Regions from separate parts of the Trichocoleus sp. FACHB-90 genome, predicted to be linked through region 2. Evidence: predicted binding sites of a transcription regulator. Region 2 holds the regulator's gene; the other holds the start of a gene.
What was found. The regulator HrcA, encoded in region 2, represses chaperone genes, less so after heat shock. The targets are predictions, from matches to a motif close to ANTTAGCACTCNNNANTNNNGAGTGCTAANT.
Positions count from the first base shown of each region.

Region 1 (3,419 bases), on a different contig from region 2:
AATCCAAAATCTAAAATCCCAAATCGACTTACGCCATGTTACTCTCAATCGCCCACCGAGCTAACTCCGTGCGGTTATGGAGACTGGTTTTACCTAGCATATTGGACACATGGCTTTCAATCGTGCGCTGAGAGACATTCATCTGCTCGGCAATTTCTCGATTTGCCATACCTCGTGCCACAAACTGAACAACTTTCAGCTCAGTCGGCGTTAATTCTACGGTTTCAGGTACCTGAAGTTTTGAGCCTCCCTCAGTTCCTCGACTTGGATGATGAATTAGGCGAGTGGCTTGCTTCAGAGACGATTCCACTTGCGCCACCAATTCTTCTGGCTCAAATGGCTTAACCATGTAGACATCAGCCCCGGTGTTAAGTCCCTTCACCCGATCTTGACTTTGACCTTTCGCGGAAAGGAACAAAACTGGAATCCAACTGATGCGGGGGTCTTCTCTTACGTGTTGTACGAGGGCAATTCCGTCCATCTCCGGCATCATCACATCGCAGATGATCATGTCAGGAATGTCATGCTCTAGAACCTCTAGAGCTTCCCGACCGTTTTCCGCAGTGATCACCTCGTACCCTCGAAACTCCAGGTAGTCCTTGACCAGCAAAATCAGGTTGGGGTCATCATCAATCAGCAACAGTCGTTTGTTATCTCTTACACTGGTGTCTTTCATGGTGTCCCACTCGCCAAGCCTGGATTCGTGAATTTTACAACCGTATTCTAAGTAGACCCTACGTTATTATGCACACCCTGCTGTATTGGTTTGTACTAGGTCTAGGCAAATGCTAAATCCTATTTATAACCAAATAATTATACTCACTTACATGGGTGGCAACGATAAATATCTAGTAGGTATACGGAAGAATATAACGTAGCTACTATGTTACTGTATAGGGTTCTGGGAGCGGATGAACTAAAAAGGCATATTCTTGTACAATTTTGTTGTCAATAAGATGTTCTTGGATAATCCGCTCAATTACTTCCGGAGTCGCCCCGCGATACCATACGCCGTCTGGGTAGACGACTAGAATTGGGCCAGAAGCGCAAACTCGCAGGCAGTTTGCTTTGGTGCGGAAAATGCAGTTGGGGCGAGTTTCAGTGGGTTTGTCAATTTTTAATTCTTTGAGGCGACGCTTTAAGTAATTCCACGATTCTAGGCTAGCTTCCTTGGAGCAACATTGAGCTAAAGTCTGGTCAGCACATATGAAGATGTGTCTTTGAATTTGATTGAGTCCTAAGCTCTGTACGCACGCGAGGATAGCAGCTTGGTCTTGGGGCTTACAGGTGTCTAGAATCTGGGCTTCAGATTGAGCTACTGTATTTTCAGTCATTTTTACTTCTTCTTGGGCAAACTCTTGCTTTTCGCGTCTTTGATAATTTGACAATACGTTGGCAGTTCCAACTTTTCTTTTAGCAGACTGGCGACAGAAAAGGAAAAAAGCTCTGATGCAAAAAAAGAATTCTTGATTTCCTTTGACTTACCTCCTCACCTTTTCCCCAGTTCCCATCTTTGTTCGGAAACCCGTACACACAATTTTGCAGAACTTGCTTGCGATCGCACACCTTACTCCGCTAAATTAGCACTCAGGAGCCGAGAGTGCTAAATTTAGAACGCGAGGAACATCGCGTTTAGATGTCAAACCTGTTGTAGGAGCTTTATTTGTATGGCTGCTGTATCTCTGAGTGTATCCACCGTTAAGCCTCTAGGCGATCGCGTATTTGTGAAAGTGAGCGCCGCTGAAGAGAAAACTGCTGGTGGAATTCTTCTGCCAGACAACGCTAAAGAAAAACCCCAAGTCGGCGAAGTAGTCGCTGTGGGCCCTGGCAAGCGTGATGATAAAGGCGCTCGTGTTGAGATGGAAGTCAACGTCGGCGACAAAGTTCTCTACTCCAAGTACGCTGGCACAGACATCAAACTTGGCACAGAAGAGTACGTCCTGCTGTCAGAGAAAGACATTTTAGCCGTAGTTAACTAAATAGCTAATGGCTAATGGCTAACCGCAATTAGCTTTTTAAAGATCAAAATTCACATACTCACCAAGAACCAGGAAATATATGGCTAAGCGCATCATTTACAACGAAAACGCTCGTCGCGCCCTAGAAAAGGGAATGGACATTTTGGCAGAAGCCGTAGCTGTCACCCTCGGCCCCAAAGGCCGTAACGTAGTGCTAGAGAAGAAGTTTGGCGCACCGCAAATCGTTAACGATGGTGTCACTATCGCCAAAGAAATTGAACTAGAAGACCACGTAGAAAATACTGGCGTGGCGCTGATTCGTCAAGCTGCTTCCAAAACCAATGATGCTGCTGGTGATGGCACCACCACCGCCACCGTTCTCGCGCACGCAATGGTCAAAGAAGGGTTGCGGAACGTTGCTGCTGGAGCCAATGCAATTTCCCTGAAGCGCGGTATTGACAAAGCTATTGGCTTTTTGGTAGAGCAGATTGCCCAGCACGCCCGTCAGGTAGAAGATTCCAAAGCGATCGCGCAAGTCGGAGCTATCTCTGCTGGTAACGACGATGAAGTTGGGCAGATGATCGCCCAAGCAATGGACAAAGTGGGCAAAGAAGGCGTAATTTCCCTAGAAGAAGGGAAATCTATGACCACTGAACTCGAAATCACCGAAGGGATGCGCTTCGATAAAGGCTACATCTCTCCTTACTTCGCTACCGACATGGAGCGGATGGAAGCAATCATGGATGAGCCTTTCCTGCTCATCACCGATAAGAAAATCGCTCTAGTACAAGATTTAGTGCCAGTGCTAGAGCAAGTAGCTCGTGCTGGTCGTCCTCTGGTAATTATCGCCGAGGACATCGAGAAAGAAGCTCTGGCAACCCTGGTAGTCAACAAACTGCGGGGTGTGCTGAACGTGGTTGCTGTCAAAGCTCCTGGTTTTGGCGATCGCCGCAAAGCTATGCTCGAAGACATCGCCGTTCTCACTGGCGGTCAGCTAATCACCGAAGATGCTGGTCTGAAGCTGGAAAACACCCGCTTGGAGATGCTGGGTAAAGCCCGTCGCGTCACCATGACCAAAGACAGCACCACAATTGTTGCTGAAGGCAACGAACAAGCTGTTAAATCTCGTTGCGAACAAATCCGCCGTCAAATGGATGAAACCGAATCTTCCTACGACCGCGAGAAGCTGCAAGAGCGTCTAGCTAAACTTGCTGGTGGTGTCGCAGTAGTCAAAGTTGGTGCTGCCACTGAGACGGAAATGAAGGACAAGAAGCTGCGTCTGGAAGATGCCATCAACGCCACTAAAGCTGCTGTGGAAGAAGGTATCGTTCCTGGTGGTGGTACAACTCTGGCTCACCTGACTCCCCAACTGGAAGAGTGGGCAACTGGCAACCTGAAGAATGAAGAGTTGACAGGTGCGATGATTGTTTCTCGTGCTTTGGCTGCTCCTCTGAAGCGGAT
Region 1 is NZ_JACJOK010000042.1:20,036-23,454, reverse strand. Features, by position in the region: gene H6F74_RS12290 (response regulator transcription factor) at 29-676, opposite strand; gene H6F74_RS12285 (ferredoxin) at 882-1,334, opposite strand; gene groES (co-chaperone GroES) at 1,668-1,979, shown strand; gene groL (chaperonin GroEL) at 2,059-3,419, shown strand, end outside.
Region 1: groES (co-chaperone GroES) is a predicted target of HrcA. The motif match lies at 1,579-1,609, and genes of this name have one in related genera.

Region 2 (3,419 bases):
TGTTAGCCAGTAAACTTTGTTTAACTTGGTCTAGTTCGACACGCGATCGCCCACGGTTCCCCGAACGATCCACAGCCTGCCGAACCCCCTCCTCCAAGCGATCTGGATTCACCAGCAATGACACCATGACTGGTGCCTGTTTCGGCACAAACATCGCGGCAGATGGGTTCGTCATCTGTCCGCCCGACATCAAGGCGAGGGGACTTTGCGATCTTAACCAGTAAAAGCCACCAGCACCAATCAACAGCAGCACTAAAACGCCAGCTGCTAAAGCGTAAAAAAATGAGCGTTGCTTCATGGCGAAATTCAGACCTTGCGCGAGAGCGATTGAGCTTAGAACACTAATCCAGATGTCAGAGAATATTATGGCTGCCTGCCGTCCACCCGAACTATTAAAATCTTAGTTAATCTCGAAACGCAACATCATGTCAGCTCAATCTTATCCCCGACAGATTTCCCAGATTAGTGTAGAAGAACTCCAAAAGCGTCTGTGTGATGCCCGTGAGGGTTTACAACTGGTGGATGTGCGAGAGCCTTCTGAAGTAGCGATCGCCAGCCTTGAGGGGTTTGAAATCCTCCCTCTGTCGGAGTTTACCGAATGGTCTGATCAAATCCCCACCCGCTTCGATCCCGACGCGGAGACCCTGGTAATGTGCCATCACGGTATTCGTTCGGCTCAGATGTGTCAGTGGTTACAAAGTCAAGGCTTCACCAATGTTAAAAATATTGCAGGTGGTATCGATGCTTACTCGCTTCTGGTAGATTCCACAATTCCCCGGTATTAATTCCTTCTTTTAGAGGCGGTCGCCTCCCCCAAAGGCTAATAATCACCAAAATGGGGAAGCGATCGCTTCCAGGGATAGCCCGGAGAACGAGAATAAATTGCCCCTACACCCGAACAACTAAAATCTTGTGTATATATTCTGGAGAAATGTGCCAGAGTAAGTCTTATCTTAGTTTTTCCACTGTTTGCTGCTACTACCACAATTTTACTGATCGGCAGGCAGAAGACAGCATCTGCTATTGTGATTTAACCTGTAATTAAACGGCTGCTCGCTTGTCAAGAACGCCGGGCTTACGATAAATCAATAATCGTAAGTCCCCGAATTTTCATTGTGTTTAAAACCTATTAGATTCGGCTTTTGTTTAAATGTCTAAACAAGTAAAATTGACCGATCGGCAACAACGTATTCTCTGGGCAACAGTTCGCCATTATATAGCAACGGCAGAGCCTGTAGGCTCAAAAGCATTGGTAGAAGAATATAATCTCAGCGTCAGCCCAGCAACTATTCGCAATGCGATGGGTGCTTTAGAAAAAGCTGGATTACTCTATCAACCCCATACTTCCGCTGGACGGGTTCCCTCTGATTCTGGCTATAGAATTTATGTTGACCAACTAATAAAGCCTTCTGACGTGTTGGGGAGACAGGTAGAGGAATTATTTACAAAAAATCTAAACTTAGAGGATTGGAGCTTCGAGGCTTTGCTACGAGGAGCAGCGCAAATTCTCACCACGCTCAGTGGTTATATTACCCTGATCACGATGCCTCAGAACCGTACTACTCGCTTACGACATTTGCAGCTAGTGCAGGTCGATCCGGGACGGGTGATGCTAATTGTGGTAACAGATGCTTATGAGACGACTAGCGTTTTGATGGAGTTACCGCCCCTGACTTCAGAGGAGACCGAACCCGATACAGAAATTGTAGAGCGGGAGTTGCAGATTTTATCGAACTTTTTGAATAGCCAGTTGCGGGGGCGATCGCTTGTTGAATTAGTTGCCCTAGACTGGAGTGAGCTAGGCCGGGAATTCCAAAGGTATGCTGATACCTTGCGAAGTTTAGTCACTGACTTGATCCGTCGCACCACAAAACCCGCCTCAACCCAAATTATGATTCGCGGTGTTGCGGAGGTGTTGCGTCAGCCAGAATTTTCTGAGTTGCAGCAAATCCAAATGTTAATGCACCTATTGGAAGAGGAACAAGACAAGCTTGGCCCTTTAATCTTTGAATTACCTACACCAGAGATTCAAGGAGTGACAACCCTGCCACAAGGTTCGCGAGTGACAGTGAGAATTGGTTCCGAAAATCCCTTAGAACCGATGCGTGCTTGTACGCTAATTTCTGCAACCTACCGACAAGGTTCTGTTCCGGTAGGAAGTGTGGGAGTTTTAGGCCCAACTCGGATGGTATACGAAAATGCGATCGCGCTCGTTGAAGCCGCCGCTGATTATCTTTCCGATGCCCTTACTCAAACCGCTTAATCGATTTTGAATTTTGGATTGAGAGAGATTGGTAATTGCCAATTTACTCTCTTCCCCTCTTTCCTCCCCGTCTTTGCGGTTCATTTGTTTAAAATAACATGACTAGAAAAATAGGCTTTTGGTTGCTATGGGTAGGATTAGTTAGCTACGCTTTTCTATTAGCCCCTCCTAATCAACCAGACACATTTGAACTGATTAAAAATCTGTCAACAGGTCAATGGACAGGCATCAACCCTTTGATTATTGCCCTATTTAATATCATGGGTGTCTGGCCTCTGATTTACGGTTGCGTGTTATTTATAGACGGCCGAGGGCAAAAAATACCAGCTTGGCCTTTTGCAACATTCTCCTTTGGAGTAGGAGCCTTTGCCTTATTACCTTATTTGGCACTGCGCGAACCGAATACACAATTTTCAGGACAAAAAAATCTATTTTTGAAAATACTTGATTCTCGCTGGCTCGGTCTTATCCTAACAATTGGCAGCGTTGTTTTGGTTGCCTATGGCTTGCTGGGAGCAGATTGGGCAGATTATATTCAACAGTTCCAGACGAGTCGTTTTATTCATGTTATGAGTCTGGATTTTTGTCTATTGTGCTTAATATTTCCCGCCCTACTAGGAGATGATATGGCACGGCGGGGAACCAACAATCCTGCACTTTTTTGGACTGTCGCGCTGATTCCACTTTTTGGCCCTTTAGCGTATCTTTGCCTGCGCCCTCCCTTACCAGAATCTACTGCCGAGGTGGTATCGAAACAGCAGCCCGTCTCAAACGTAAGTAGGTAGATATAAAAAGCCCTGTTGAGAAATCCTGTTTCTTCGGCTTGGGAAATTGTAGATTAACTTGACCAAAGACAGACGTAACCGATTTTGTCTCTGCTTTAAAGTTAGTTAACAAACAAGCGTCGAATTATCGGTCAAGCTCGTGGGTAGAAAAATAGCATTATGGTTGTTATGGGGTGGCTTTATCGCCTATGTCTTGCTGCTGGCCCCTCCAATTACGGCGGACACATTCAGGCTAATTAAAAACATATTGACTCTTCAGTGGGCAGAAGTTAACCCAATTATCCTTTCCATATTTTCCCTCATCGGCATCTGGATACTAATCTACGGTTGCCTTTTATTTATCGATGGCAGGATGCAAAGGATTAGTTTCT
Region 2 is NZ_JACJOK010000036.1:60,075-63,493, forward strand. Features, by position in the region: gene H6F74_RS10860 (DUF3352 domain-containing protein) at 1-298, opposite strand, end outside; gene H6F74_RS10865 (rhodanese-like domain-containing protein) at 426-785, shown strand; gene hrcA (heat-inducible transcriptional repressor HrcA) at 1,151-2,263, shown strand; gene H6F74_RS10875 (DUF2834 domain-containing protein) at 2,362-3,048, shown strand; gene H6F74_RS10880 (hypothetical protein) at 3,188-3,419, shown strand, end outside.